2 regions of the Shinella sp. GW821-FHT10F02 genome follow, and region 1 is predicted to be linked to the other one. Evidence: riboswitches for the same ligand, from Rfam matches in the RefSeq annotation. Region 1 holds a riboswitch; the other holds the start of a gene.

Region 1 (7,148 bases):
AGATCGCCGACGACGACAACTGGGCGGAAGCCAAGGCGATGGTCGAGACGATCGACGCCGACGAGCTGACGGATCCGAATGTCGGCACCGAACGGCTGCTGTTCCGGCTCTTCCACGAGCGCGGCGTGCGTGTGTACCAGCCGCAGCAGGTCTTGGACCGCTGCTCCTGTTCGCGCGAGAAGCTGAAGGGCGTGCTCGCAGCGCTGAGCGCCGAGGAGATCGCCCACACGACGGACGACAAGGGTGAGATTGAGCTCACCTGCGAATTCTGCTCGACCACCTACCGCTTCGAGGCGGCGGAAGTTTTGCCGCAGTAGCAGTAGAAGAGCACGCGTACTCAGTTCAGGACGCGTGGCTGCCCTGGCGTATCCAGGGAGAAGGCGGGGATGGCGACGTCGAAGGCTTCGCCGTTCTCCGCTTCCATGCGGTAGCGGCCGAACATGATGCCGGACGGCGTTTCGAGCGGGCAGCCGGAGGAATATTCATAGGTATCGCCGGGGCGCAGCACCGGCTGCTCGCCAATGACGCCCGGACCGTTGACCTCGTCCACCTGGCCGTTCTGGTCGGTGATGTGCCAGTAGCGCGTCATCAGCCGGACGACGACATCGGAATGGTTCGCGATGACCACCCGGTAACCCCAGACATAGCGGCTGTCGTCAGGATCGGACTGATCGGCCAGGTAGTACGGCTCTACGGTCACTTCGATGTCGCGGGTAAGCGCACGATACATGGGCAAGCCTTGAACTGATTAGCTCCTGCTATTCTACAGGAATATGGTTTCGTCAAGGATAAGCAAAGAAAGCACCGGCCGCTTCGGCCGGTGCTTCCGCATTTGTCCGTTTCGTGGTGTCGAGGATCAGGCGTTGATCTTCGCAAGGGCGCGCGAAAAATCCTCGATCAGGTCTTCACTGTCCTCGATGCCGGCCGACAGGCGCACCGTGCCGGCGGAAATGCCGAGTTCGGCGCGCGCCTCGTCCGTCAGGTTCTTGTGCGTGGTCGTCGCCGGATGGGTGATCAGGCTTTTCGCATCGCCAAGATTGTTGGAGATCTTGATCACCTCGAGCGCATCCTGCAAAGCGAAGGCCGCTTCCTTGCCGCCCTTCAGCTCGAAGCAGACCAGCGTCGAGCCGCCCGTCATCTGCTTGGCGATGATATCGGCCTGCGGATGGTCCTTGCGGCCCGGATAGATGACCTGGGCGACCTTGTTGCTTTCGGCGAGGAAATCGGCGATGCGGCTGGCATTCTCCGTCTGCTGCTTGACGCGGAGCGGTAGCGTCTCGATGCCCTTCAGCAGCGTCCAGGCATTGAATGGCGACATGGCCGGGCCGGTGTGGCGGAAATAGTCGTGCAGGTTCTCGTCGATCCACGCCTTGTCCGACAGCACAACGCCGCCAAGGCAGCGGCCCTGGCCATCAATATGCTTGGTGGCGGAATAGACGACGACATGCGCGCCGAGTTCGAGCGGCTTCTGAAAGAGCGGCGTGGCGAACACGTTGTCGACGACGACCTTGGCGCCGACCTGGTTGGCGAGCTTAGCGACACCCGCGATGTCGATCACTTCCAGCGTCGGGTTGGTCGGGCTTTCGAGGAAGAACACCTTGGTGTTCTTCTGGATCGCCTTTTCCCAGTTGGCGAGGTCGCGGCCGTCGATCAGCGTGCATTCGATGCCGTATTTCGGCGCGAGCGTCTCGACCACCCAGCGGCAGGAACCGAACAGCGCACGGGCGGCAACGATATGGTCGCCGGCCTTCAGCTGGCAGAGGATCGCGGCGGAAACGGCGGCCATGCCGGAGGCGGTGGCGCGCGCATCCTCCGCACCTTCCAGCAGGCACATGCGCTTTTCGAACATGTCGTTGGTGGGGCTGCCGTAGCGGGCGTAGATGAAGCCGTCCGTCTCGCCCTTGAAGCGGGCCTCGGCGGCCGCGGACGTGTCATAGACGAACCCTTGCGTGAGGAAGATTGCCTCTGCGGTTTCGCCATGCTGGGAGCGGGTGGTTCCGCCGTGAACGAGTTGGGTGGCCGGGCGCCAGGACTTGCTCATGTGATCGTTGCCTTCAAACAAAAAAACCGGCCGCAAAAGCAGGCCGGTTTTGAACCCGGCCTTTTTAGCTACTTGTTTTACGTGGCTGCAAGCCGGCCGGCCAAATCACCACGGGATAACTTTGCTAATACTGCGCGCCCGCGCTTGCGTCAATTGCCGGCATTTGGTTTTGTGCGGCCTTCTGACGGGACTTTATGATGATGGGTGGCTCTGCGGTGCGCAGCACAGGTATTCTGGCGGACAACGCCATTCGTGGCTTGTTCGACGGCGGCCGGCTGAAAAGCGAGGCCCCGCTCGACGACGACCAGATCCAGCCGGCAAGCCTCGACCTGCGCCTCGGCGCACGCGCCTTCCGCGTGCGCGCCAGCTTCCTGCCGGGGCCGTCGCATCTCGTCGCCGACAAGCTCGACCGGCTGCAACTGCACGTCATCGACCTCTCGGTCGGCGCGGTGCTGGAGACCGGCTGCGTCTATATCGTGCCGCTGATGGAAAGCCTCGACCTGCCGGCCGAACTCGCGGCTTCCGCGAACCCGAAAAGCTCCACCGGCCGCCTCGATATCTTCACGCGCGTCATCACCGATCGCGCCCAGGAATTCGACAAGATCCCGGCCGGCTATTCCGGCCCGCTCTATCTCGAAATCTCGCCGCGCACCTTCCCGATCGTCGTGCGCCGAGGCTCGCGCCTGTCGCAGATCCGTTTTCGCAAGGGCAATGCCCTGCTCGGCGAAAGCGAACTGCTGGCGCTGCACGGCAGCGACACGCTGGTGGCGAGCGACACGCCGAACGTCTCCGGGGGCGGCATCGCACTGTCGATCGACCTCAAGGGCACCGGCCCGGATGGCCTCATCGGCTATCGCGGCAAGCACCACACCTCCGTCGTCGATGTCGACCGCAAGAACCAGCACGATATCTTCGATTTCTGGGAGCCGCTGTTCAGCCGCGGCCGCAACGAGCTGATCCTCGATCCGGACGAGTTCTACATCCTCGTCTCGCGCGAGGCCGTGCATGTCCCGCCGCTCTACGCCGCGGAGATGACGCCCTTCGACCCGCTCGTTGGCGAATTCCGCGTGCACTATGCCGGCTTCTTCGATCCCGGCTTCGGCCACGCGCCCGCCGGCGGCTCCGGCAGCCGCGCGGTCCTGGAGGTGCGCAGCCACGAAGTGCCCTTCATCCTGGAACACGGCCAGATCGTCGGCCGCCTCATCTACGAGCACATGCTCGACGCCCCCGAAGGCCTCTACGGCACCGGCCTTGGCTCCAACTACCAGGCGCAGGGCCTGAAACTCTCCAAACATTTTCGCGCGGGATAATTTTGTAAGTGCGGGGGCTCATGCCCGCCGAGGCGGGCTGATTGCCATACGCGCCGGCTGTTCATAGATGAGCCGGCGAAGCCCTAAGCCGGCTAAAGAATGAAGTCGCCTTTCGTGAGCGTGATCGCCGCGTCGAGCCGGATGGAAAAATCGGCCTTGCCGTCGCCGTTGACGTCGCCGAAGACAAGGGTGTCGCCGGCCTTGGTCTCATAGCGCAGCTCGCCCGCCTTTTTGTGGAAAGCCTGGGTGCCGATGAAGGCGAAGGCCTGGTCACCGGCGGTTTTCGTGCTCGCGTCGATGGTCTTCAGGTCGATCCTGTCGCCGTCCTTTGCGGAAAAATCGCCGATCGTGTCGCGCCCGGAAGCGGCAACGGTCGAATCCTTGATGGACTTGAAGACAAAGGTATCGGCGCCGGCACCTCCCTTCAGCCTGTCCGCACCTGCGCCACCCGTCAGCGTATCCTTGCCCGCGCCGCCATAGAGCCAATCGTTGCCGGCCCGGCCGTCGATCCTGTCATTGCCAGCCAGCGCATGGATCGTGTCCGCGAGCTTCGAGCCGCGCAACACATCCGCCTTCGCCGAAGGTTTTATATAGGCCGGATCGCCGTCATGGGTGCCGACCAGCCGGTCGAGATCCCGGTCGGGCGAGGCGAAGGGGATGAAACCGTCTTCCAGCACCATCTTGTTGAAGTCGGCGACCCGCTTGCTGCCATTGATGTAGTCGACGACGAAGACCGGTATGCCCTTGTCCAGAAAATCCCGCTTCAGGGTGGCGATGGTCTCCTCGTCCGGGCGCAGCGGATTGTTCTCGTCCGCATCGCCGCGAAAGTAGAGGTCCTCCACCGCAATGCCACCGATGGCATCGAGATAGGCCTTTTTGCGCGCGGTGTCGGAGCCCAGGTCGTCGAGAATCCATGCGCCGTTCTGCGGGATCACGAAGAAATCCGGGTTGCTCTCGCGCGCATGCGCGGTCAGGTCCACGATGAAATCCACCATGCGCTGCGCCGCCTGCTTGACGTTTGCCGGGTCGCCCGCCTGCTTGTCCTTCGCGGAAATCTCCGCGCCCCAGAAATAATAGCCGTCGACGATATCGAGATAGGCCGCGTCAAAACCTGCCTTGACGATGGCATCGACTTCGCCGGTCTTCTGGTCGTTGAAGATGATCTTCTGCCAGTCGGAATCCCAATACCGGACCTTGCGGCTCTCCGGCCAGTCGGGATTGACCGGGCCAAGCCAGTCCGGTGCCTCGCCGGTCAACCGTCCCATCGCCGTGCCGGTCGTCGTCCAGTCCTTGTCCCAATAGTCGCGGAAGTCCGAGGCTTCGCCGATCGAGGTATAGGAGATGACGACGGAGCGGCCGCCCATGCCGTCCTTCATGCGCGTGATCTCGTCTTGCGAAAATCGGCCCGCATCGGTTCCGTCCCGCGAAGCGTCGATTACCAGCAGGTCATGGGTGGCCGAGGCGAGCAGGGCCGGGTCGAGCGCATTGCCGTTCAGCCCTTGCAGCTCATAGCCCCAATTTTTGACCGAGACCGTCCCGGTTGAGGTGGCGAACTGGATCATAGGTTGCTTTGGCTCCGAACGAATCGATGAAATCCGGACGCCAATCTAGTATAGCCCACCGGGCATGTCGCGCGCTTGACACGCCGGGCGAACTGTTGAATGACTGCGCCGTCGCGCTGCCTTGCGGGTATGATGTAATGGTAGCCTGTCAGCTTCCCAAGCTGAACGCGCGGGTTCGATTCCCGCTACCCGCTCCAGCCGCCCGACATCCTCTTTCTTAGCCGGCTTCCACCTCGGTCTCCGTCTGCGCCGGGCGGTGGGTCGTCTTGTTCCAGAAGAACGGGTCGTTGCAGAGCTCCTTGACCGCGCGCCAGGCGGCAAATGACAGGAACAGCCAGTAGACCGGCGTCAGCGCCCAGCGCCAGCCTGCGGCCGCCTGTTCGCCGGGCGTCATTCCGCCTCGCCCGAGAGCGACGAAGACCGCGTAGCTGCCGAAGATGTTGACCATGTCGATGGTGAACATCGTGAGCTCGAACGGCCCGACCGTATAGGCGGACTTGAAGAACAGCGACCAGGTGATCATGCCGATATAGGCGATGATGAGCGGATGGGCGAGTGAGGAGAGGATGAGCCCGCCGATCAGCACCTGGAAGACGAAGCTTGGCCAGAGGCCCATGTCCTGCACCAGCCGCGAGGGCCGGCGCATCAGCACCAGCCAGGTTTGCAGCCAGCCTTTGAACCAGCGCGTGCGCTGGCCAAGCCAGGCATCCCGTCCGCTCGGCGCCTCTTCATAGGTCGGCCGGGTGATCGTGCCGCAGCGATAGCCGAGGCGGTAGAGGCGGAGCCCCAGGTCGGCATCCTCGGTGACATTGTAGGGATCCCACCCGCCCACCTGCTGAAGCACACGCGTGCGAAAATGGTTGGACGTGCCGCCGAGCGGCATGGGCAGGCGAGCAGCGGCAAGTCGTGGCAGCAGCACCCGAAAGAGCCCGGCATATTCGAGCGCGAAGAGGGCGCTCAACCAGCTCTCCCGCACATTGGTAATGACGAGCGGCGCTTGCAGACAGACGATCTCCCGAGGACCGCTCTCGAAGGTGCGCCACGCTTCCTCGAGCTGGAGCGGATCGATCCGATCCTCCGCGTCGTAGATCACCAGATATTCGCCGCGCGCGGCACCCAGCGCATAGGAGAGCGCCTTGGGCTTGGTGCGCGGCCGGCCGGGTGGCACTGCGACCACCTCATATTGCCGGCCGAGCGGCATGGCGGCCAGCGCGTCGAGCGTCTCCCGGTCGTCGGCCTCGCAGATCAGCTTGATGTCGAGGCAGGCGGCCGGCCATTCGATCTTGTTCAGGGTCTCGATGAGCTGCGGCACGACGGCCGCCTCCCGGTAGAGCGCGACGAAGACGGAATAGACCGGACGCGGTCGGGCAGGCGGACGGGCCAGAACTCGTCCTGCCTCCCGCTTTTTGGCGATAAGCGCCACGAGACGGACCAGGAAGGTGGCGAAGAAAAGCAGGGTCGTCGCGATGTGCAGGAGGATCAGCGCAAGCGTCGGCGCGGCGATGGCGAGCGAGAGCAGGAGCGCCAGCACGATGCCGGTGTAAAACCCTTGCCGCCCCCAGAGCGTGATGCGGGCGCTTGCCTCCGGCATCGTGGCGAAAAGCTGATCCACCGTGTCGCGCACCCGCCGGTTGCAGCCGGCCTGCCAGAGGGCGGCCCGCAAGGCCGAGGGTGTGGTCGCGGCCATCATCGTGCGCAGGGCCGGCGCATGGGCAAGCCGCTCGGTGAGATAGCCCAGCCGCTCGGCGCTCGGCACGATCGCCGTCGTCGGCGCGCGGGCGGGATGGCGAAGCCGCACGACGGTCGGTTCGACAAGTTGCGTGTCCACGCCGGGAAGGTCTTCGAGCTGAGCCGGGTCGATCCGGGTGAGAAAGGGAAGGTGCAGGATCTCGGCCAGCGCCTCGTAGTAGATCTCTTCCGACACCGCGCCGCTGGCCAGCAATTCCGATTCCAGCGTCGTGCCGTGCTGGCTGGCGCGCACCAGCATGGTGGAGATCAGCGTCTTCGACAGGCCGAGCCGGCGGAAGAGCCGGGCTTCCGTCATCAGGCGCGGCGGGATGTGTTCCTCGCAGGGTGGGCCGCATGGCCTCGGCATGATGCCGATTGCGGTGGCGAAAGCGATATCGTCAGGATATTCTGCCAGTCGCATGCAGCTATCGCTCCCGTTTATCGGCGGTACCCTTTTTTAACTCTAAGTTGATTGTAATGAGACATAGCGAAATTTCACCTCTCAAA
Region 2 (7,148 bases), on a different contig from region 1:
GCCGGCGCGCTGGGCGGCGAACGCTCCGACCATGCGCTGATGCACCTCATCCACGCCGTTTCGCTGGAAGAGCAGGGTTTTGCCATAAAGCTCACCTCCGGCACGGAGGAGGCCTGGCCTCTGCTGCCCGGCACGCGCGAGATCGACCTGCCGAAGGGCAGCCTGTTTTCCGTGCTCGGCCTCTCGCCGCTTGCCGGCCTCGATATCGGCAATGTGCGTTATCCGCTGAAGGACTTTTCCTTGCCCTTCGGCTCGTCGCGCACCATTTCCAACGTCGCGGAAGGCCCCGTTCGCCTTTCGCTCGCCTCCGGCCGCGCGATCGTCATCGCCCGGCCCTATGACCTTTCAGGAGCCTGACCCTTGGCACCGCCCATCCTCAAACTCGACGATATCTTCCTGAGCTTCGGCGGCACGCCGCTGCTTGCCGGCGCCAGCCTGCAAGTGGAGCCCGGCGACCGCATCTCCCTTGTCGGCCGCAACGGCTCGGGCAAGTCGACGCTGATGAAAATCGCCGCCGGCCTGGCGGAAGCGCAGTCCGGCGAGGTGTTCCGCCACCCGTCCGCCACCATCCGCTACCTGCACCAGGCGCCGGATTTCGACGGCTACGAGACGGTCGCCGCCTATGCCGAAGCCGGCCTCGGCCCGAGCGACGATCCCTACCGCGTGACCTACCTACTCGAACATCTGGGGCTGACCGGCGCCGAGCACCCGGCATCGCTTTCGGGCGGCGAGGCGCGCCGCGCCGCACTCGCCCGCGTCATGGCGCCGGAGCCGGACATCCTTCTGCTCGACGAGCCGACCAACCATCTGGACCTGCCGACCATCGAATGGCTGGAAGGCGAGCTGCAATCAACCCGCTCGGCCCTCGTCGTCATCTCGCATGACCGTCGTTTCCTCGAAAAGGTCTCCAACGCCACCGTCTGGCTCGATCGCGGCCAGTCGCGGCGGCTGAACCGCGGTTTCGGCCATTTCGAAGCCTGGCGCGACGAGGTGCTGGAGGCCGAAGAGCTGGAACAGCACAAGCTCGGCAAGGCGATCGAGCGCGAGGAGCACTGGCTGCGCTACGGCGTGACGGCGCGCCGCAAGCGCAACATGCGCCGCCTCGGCGCGCTGCACGATCTGCGCTCGCGCTATCGCGGCCACAAAGGCCCGCAGGGCAGCGTGCAGGCGAGTGCCTCCGACGCCCAGGAATCCGGCAAGCTGGTGATCGAGGCGGACAAGATCACCAAGGCTTACGGCGAGCGCACCATCGTCGCGCCCTTCTCGATCCGCGTGCACCGCGGCGATTGCATCGGCCTCGTCGGCCCGAACGGCGCCGGCAAGACGACGCTGCTCAAGATGCTGACCGGCCAGCTCGCGCCCGACAGCGGCACGGTGAAGCTCGGCACGAACCTCGAAATCGCCACGCTCGACCAGCGCCGCGAGGACCTGAACCTCGACGACACGCTCGGCCATTATCTCACCGACGGGCGCGGCGAGACGCTTCTCGTCAACGGCGAACAGCGCCACGTCACCGGCTACATGAAGGAATTCCTGTTCCAGCCCGAACAGTCCCGCACGCCGATCCGCAACCTGTCCGGCGGCGAGCGCGCGCGCCTCATGCTGGCGCGCATCCTGTCGCGCCCGACGAACCTGCTCATCCTCGACGAACCGACCAACGACCTCGACATCGAGACGCTCGACCTGTTGCAGGAGATCGTCGCGGGCTTTGCCGGCACCGTGCTGCTCGTCAGCCACGATCGTGACTTCCTCGACCGCACCGTGACCTCGACCATCGCGCCTGCCGATCCGGAAAACCCGGACGGCCGCTGGATCGAATATGCCGGCGGCTATACCGACATGATGGCGCAGCGCCGCGGCGCAATCGAGGAGAAGCGGCGGGCGGACAAGGCCGAGAAGGCGAAGACGGTCGATACCGCGGCGCCTGCGGAAGCAAAAGGCAAGGCGAAACTCTCCTACAAGCAGAAATTCGCGCTCGAAAACCTGCCCAAGGAAATGGAGAAGGCGGAAAAGGAGATCGCCGCCCGCGAGGCGAAGATGGCCGATCCCGCGCTCTTCACCAAGGATCCCGCCACCTTCAACAAGCTTGCCGCCGAGATGGAAAAACTGCGCGCGTCCCTCACGAAGATGGAAGAGGAATGGCTGGAACTGGAGATGCTGCGCGAGGAGCTGGAGGGCTGATATAGGCCTGTTCCATTCGAAACAGCGCAGATAACGGCGATGTGGGAAAGTCTGATCACTGGATGAGAGGAGCTCATCCTGTAACCCGAAAGAGATCAGGAGAGTCCCATGCGCAAGTTCATTATATCTGCAGTCGTCGCCGTCGTCGCTGCTGTTTCCTTCGCCGCCCCGTCCGAGGCCGGCTACTACGGTTACGGTCACAAGAGCTACGGCTGGAAAAGCCACGGCTACGGCCACCATGGCTACAACCGGCACTACCGCGTGAAGCGTCATTACGGCGGCTACTACGGCCACCGTTGGGGCGGCCACTGGGGCGGCAAGGTCTACTACAAGAAGCGCCACTACAACTACTACTAAGCGCTTGACGCTTTGAAGGAGCAAGGCCCGGATGCCGATCGCATCCGGGCCTTGCCCGTTTCCCGGGATGGATTGATTCGGAGGGAAACTAGCGCTATCTAAAACGCTCGTGGTGATTTGGCCGGCCGGCTTGCAGCCACGTTAAACAAGTTGCTAAAGGGCCGCGCGAGGAAGACCTTACGTGGACCGGTTGCGACACTGTTGCGGCCGGTTTTTGTTTTTCGATCGAGTGACCCATGCCCATCAAGATTCCCGATACGCTTCCCGCCTTCGAAACCCTCGTCAACGAGGGCGTGCGGGTGATGACCGAGACGGTGGCGATCCGCCAGGATATCCGCCCCTTGCAGATCGGGCTGCTCAACCTCATGCCGAACAAGATCAAGACCGAGGTGCAGATGGCGCGCCTCGTCGGCGCCTCGCCGCTCCAGGTGGAGCTCTCGCTGGTGCGCGTCGGCGGCCACCGCGCCAAGAACACCTCGGAAGACCACCTGCTCGCCTTCTACGATACGTGGGAGGAGGTGCGGCACCGCAAGTTCGACGGCTTCATCATCACCGGCGCGCCGGTGGAGACGCTCGACTACGAGGACGTCACCTATTGGGACGAGATGAAGCGCATCCTCGACTGGACGGAGACCAACGTGCATTCGACGCTCAACGTCTGCTGGGGCGCTATGGCCGCGATCTACCATTTCCACGGCGTGCCCAAGCACACGCTGGATGAAAAGGCCTTCGGCGTGTACCGCCACCACAATCGCAGGCCGTCGTCCGTCTACCTCAACGGCTTCTCCGACAATTTCGAGGTGCCGGTCTCGCGCTGGACGGAAGTCCGCATCGAGGACATCCATGCGGTGCCGGGGCTCAACATCCTGCTCGATTCCGACGAGACGGGCGTGTGTTTCGTGCAGGAGAAGGCCGGCAACCGGCTCTACATCTTCAACCATGTGGAGTACGATTCGACCTCGCTTGCCGACGAATATTTCCGCGACGTCTCGGCCGGCGTGTCGATCAAGCTGCCGAAGAACTATTTTCCGCACAACGACCCGTCGCTGCCGCCGCAGAACCGCTGGCGCGGCCATGCGCATCTGCTTTTCGGCAACTGGATCAATGAAATCTACCAGACCACGCCCTATGATCTGGAAAACATCGGAACAGGAGCCCGATCATGAGCCGTGTCGTCATTCGTCCCCTGCACACAGACGATGAAGGCGAATGGCGGCGCCTCTGGACCGCCTATCTCGCCTTTTACGAAACGGTGCTGCCGGAAGAGATTTTTGCCACCACCTTCGCCCGGCTGACGGGCGAGACGGCCGACGGCGAGTTCCGCGGCCTCATCGCCACACTCGACGGCAAGCCGGTCGGCCTGGCTCATTACCTCTTCCACCGCTCCTGCTGGGCGGTCGGCAATGTGTGCTATCTGCAGGACCTCTATGCCGACCCGGAAGTACGCGGCTCGGGCATCGGCCGGGCGCTGATCGAAGGCGTCTATGCCAAGGCGAAGGAGGCGGGTTCGCCGGAAGTCTACTGGATGACGCAGGAATTCAACGCGACGGCGCGTCAGCTTTACGACCGCATCGCCGACAAGACGCCCTTCATCATCTACCAGAAATCCTTCTGAGGGCGCCTGCCGAAAAGTATGATTTTTTCGGTTGCGGGTGACAGGGAATTGCAGCAGGTTGCCGCGCGTTGAAAGCCGGCGAAGGAGAGGCAAGCGTGGGTGCAGGCAATGAAATCTTCGGCCGCCTGGAAAATGGCGAGACGGTCGAGCGCATCACGATCAAAGGCGGCGGGCTCACCGCCCATGTGCTCACCTGGGGCGCGGTCATCCAGGACCTCCGGCTCGAAGGCCATGACGCACCGCTCGTCCTCGGCTTCGAAGACCTCGCCGCCTACCACGAGCACTCCCCCTATTTCGGCGCGACACCCGGACGCTGCGCCAACCGCATCGCCGGCGGCCGGTTCTCGATCGACGGCCAGGATTTCCAGCTCGAACGCAACGAGCGCGGCGTCACGCACCTGCATGGCGGCAGCGACGGCACCGGCCGGCAGAACTGGAACGTCGCCGGCCAGGGCGCCGACTTCGTCACGCTGACGCTGACCGATCCCTCCGGCCGCGCCGGTTATCCCGGCACCTGCGCCCTCACCTGCACCTACCGGCTCGCGGGCGATGGCGTGCTCTCCGTCACCTACGAAGCGACGACGGATGCGCCGACCCCCGTCAACCTCTGCCAGCACAGCTATTTCATCCTCGACGCCAGCACCGACGCGCTTGGCCACGAGATCCGCCTTCAGGCCGAGCACTACCTGCCCGTTGACGAAAACCTGATCCCGACCGGCGAGATCCGCCCCGTCGCCAGCACGCCATTCGACCTGCGCGACTGGACGCCGCTCCGCCGGCAGACCGAAGAAGGCGGCGTGGCCTTCGACCACAATTTCTGCCTCTCGACCGCCCGGCAGGCAAAACGCCCGGTGGCCGAGGTCCGCAGCCCCCTCTCCGGCATCACGCTTTCGGTGCTGACCACCGAGCCCGGCGTGCAGCTCTATACCGGCGCGAAGGTCGCCCCGCCCGTACCCGGCCTCGACGGCCGCCACTACGGCCCCTTCGCCGGCTTCTGCCTGGAAACCCAGACCTGGCCCGACGCCATCAATCACGAAAACTTCCCGAATGCCGTGCTCAGGCCCGGCGAGACGCTACGGCAGGAAACCGACTACCTTTTCCGCAAGGGTTGAGTGCGCCGAAAACGACTATTGCAGCGCAACAAATTCGAAACCTTTGTAGCGGAGAAACGATCCTGGATTGACCCGGAATGTTCCCGGGTTGTTGAGGGTCAGGACACGCCAGGACAGCGTCGCCCACCCTGTTGGGACCCTGTCCATGAAAATCTCGGATCTTTCGATTTCCCGGAAAATCGGCCTTCTGGTGCTCCTGATGGGGATCGCCGCGGGCACGATCGCCACCGTCGGCAGCCGCGGGCTGAGCTCGCTGGGTGCCGCCCTTTCCGATACCGGCGCGCGCGAAGAAGTGGCCCGCGAGGCCATGGACCTGCGCATCGACGTCATCGCCATCAGCCGCATGACCTACCAGCTGGCGCTGGCGCCGGAAAAGGCGGCCGACTTCGCCGCCGAAACGGAAAAGCGCGCCGGCGAAATGCTCGACCGCCTGCCGAAGATCGCCTCGACCGCCGATGCCAGCGAACAGAAATTGCTCGACGGCGTGCGCGCGTCGCTGACGCCCTATTTCGAGGACATCCGCGCCATGGTGGCCGTCGCCGGCTCCGACAAGGGCCAGGACCGCGCCGCGATCCTCGCAGCCCTCGACAAGGCGCTGGAAGGCCAGAAGGCCGTGACCGCCGCCCTCAAGGAATACACGACCTATTCCGCCGAAACGCTTTCGGGTGCCCGCGCCGTCGCGATCTCCCGCTCGACGACCACGCAGGTCGTGCTGCTGGTCACCGCCTTCACCTGCATCGTCGCGGGCATGCTGCTCAGCATACTTGTCGCCCGCAACGGCATCGTGCGCCCGATCCAGCTTCTGACCGGCGTGATGTCGAACCTCGCCGCCGGCAAGCTCGATGACACCATTCCCTGCACCGAGCGCAAGGACGAGATCGGCGCCATGGCGCGCACGCTCGACGTCTTTCGCGCCAACGAGATGCAGATGCGCGAGATGGAGGCCCAGGAGGCCGCCCTCCAGGCGCAGAGCAAGGACCTGCAATCCAACATCAGCACCATCGTGGCCGCTGCTGCCGCCGGCGACTTCTCCCGCCGCATCAGCAAATCCTACGAGGACGAGGACCTTCGCCGCTTCGCGACGGGCGTCAACGAGCTGGTCGCGAATGTCGACCGCGGCGTCAGCGAAGTGCGCCGCGTCATCGCCTCGCTGTCCCACGCCGACCTGACGCAGGAAATGACCGGCCATTTCCAGGGCGATTTCGCCGAACTCCAGGCGAACGTCAACGGCGCCATGCTGACGCTGCGCAGCACGATGACCGGCATTCTCTCCACCGCCGGCACGATCACCGGCAATTCCCGCGAGCTTTCCGCCGCCGCCGACCAGCTCGCCCACCGCACGGAGCAGCAGGCGGCGTCCCTTGAAGAAACGGCAGCCGCGCTGGAAGAAATCACCACCACGGTGAAGACCTCCACCAACCGCGCGATCGAGGCTTCCGAAATCGTGCGCGAGGCGAAGGACAGCGCCGACAAGTCCGGCGACATCGTCCAGAACGCCATAGACGCCATGGGCCGCATCGAGCAGTCCTCGCAGAAGATCAGCCAGATCATCTCCGTCATTGACGAGATCGCCTTCCAGACCAACCTGCTCGCGCTCAATGCCGGCGTCGAGGCCGCCCGCGCAGGCGAGGCCGGCCGCGGCTTTGCGGTCGTCGCCCAGGAAGTGCGCGAGCTCGCCCAGCGCTCGGCCAATGCCGCCAAGGAGATCAAGACGCTGATCAATGCCTCGGCGGGCGAGGTGAAGGGCGGCGTCTCGCTGGTGCTGTCGACCGGCGACGTGCTGTCCGAGATCAAGGACCTGGTGAACCGCGTCAACGACCACGTCGTCTCGATCACCCGCGCCGCCCAGGAACAATCCGCAGCGCTCGGCGAGATCAACACCG

What was found. Region 1 has a riboswitch for S-adenosylmethionine ahead of AC1RWL_RS14615 (O-succinylhomoserine sulfhydrylase). Riboswitches for the same ligand answer to the same signal wherever they lie in the genome.
Region 2: linked by a shared signal. The riboswitch ahead of metA (homoserine O-acetyltransferase MetA) and the one ahead of AC1RWL_RS14615 (O-succinylhomoserine sulfhydrylase) in region 1 are both predicted to bind S-adenosylmethionine.

The regions. Positions count from the first base shown of each region.
Region 1 covers NZ_JBXASL010000004.1:300,270-307,417, reverse strand. The annotation lists gene AC1RWL_RS14625 (Hsp33 family molecular chaperone) at 1-317, shown strand, start outside; gene apaG (Co2+/Mg2+ efflux protein ApaG) at 338-730, opposite strand; gene AC1RWL_RS14615 (O-succinylhomoserine sulfhydrylase) at 857-2,041, opposite strand; SAM riboswitch at 2,085-2,163, opposite strand; gene AC1RWL_RS14610 (2'-deoxycytidine 5'-triphosphate deaminase) at 2,242-3,351, shown strand; gene AC1RWL_RS14605 (MJ1477/TM1410 family putative glycoside hydrolase) at 3,444-4,913, opposite strand; tRNA gene AC1RWL_RS14600 (tRNA-Gly) at 5,037-5,110, shown strand; gene AC1RWL_RS14595 (glycosyltransferase family 2 protein) at 5,131-7,062, opposite strand; gene AC1RWL_RS14590 (transporter substrate-binding domain-containing protein) at 7,119-7,148, shown strand, end outside.
Region 2 covers NZ_JBXASL010000005.1:270,283-277,430, reverse strand. The annotation lists gene AC1RWL_RS17465 (thiamine diphosphokinase) at 1-357, shown strand, start outside; gene AC1RWL_RS17460 (ABC-F family ATP-binding cassette domain-containing protein) at 361-2,181, shown strand; gene AC1RWL_RS17455 (hypothetical protein) at 2,290-2,538, shown strand; SAM riboswitch at 2,638-2,715, shown strand; gene metA (homoserine O-acetyltransferase MetA) at 2,775-3,704, shown strand; gene AC1RWL_RS17445 (GNAT family N-acetyltransferase) at 3,701-4,153, shown strand; gene AC1RWL_RS17440 (aldose epimerase family protein) at 4,249-5,265, shown strand; gene AC1RWL_RS17435 (methyl-accepting chemotaxis protein) at 5,411-7,148, shown strand, end outside.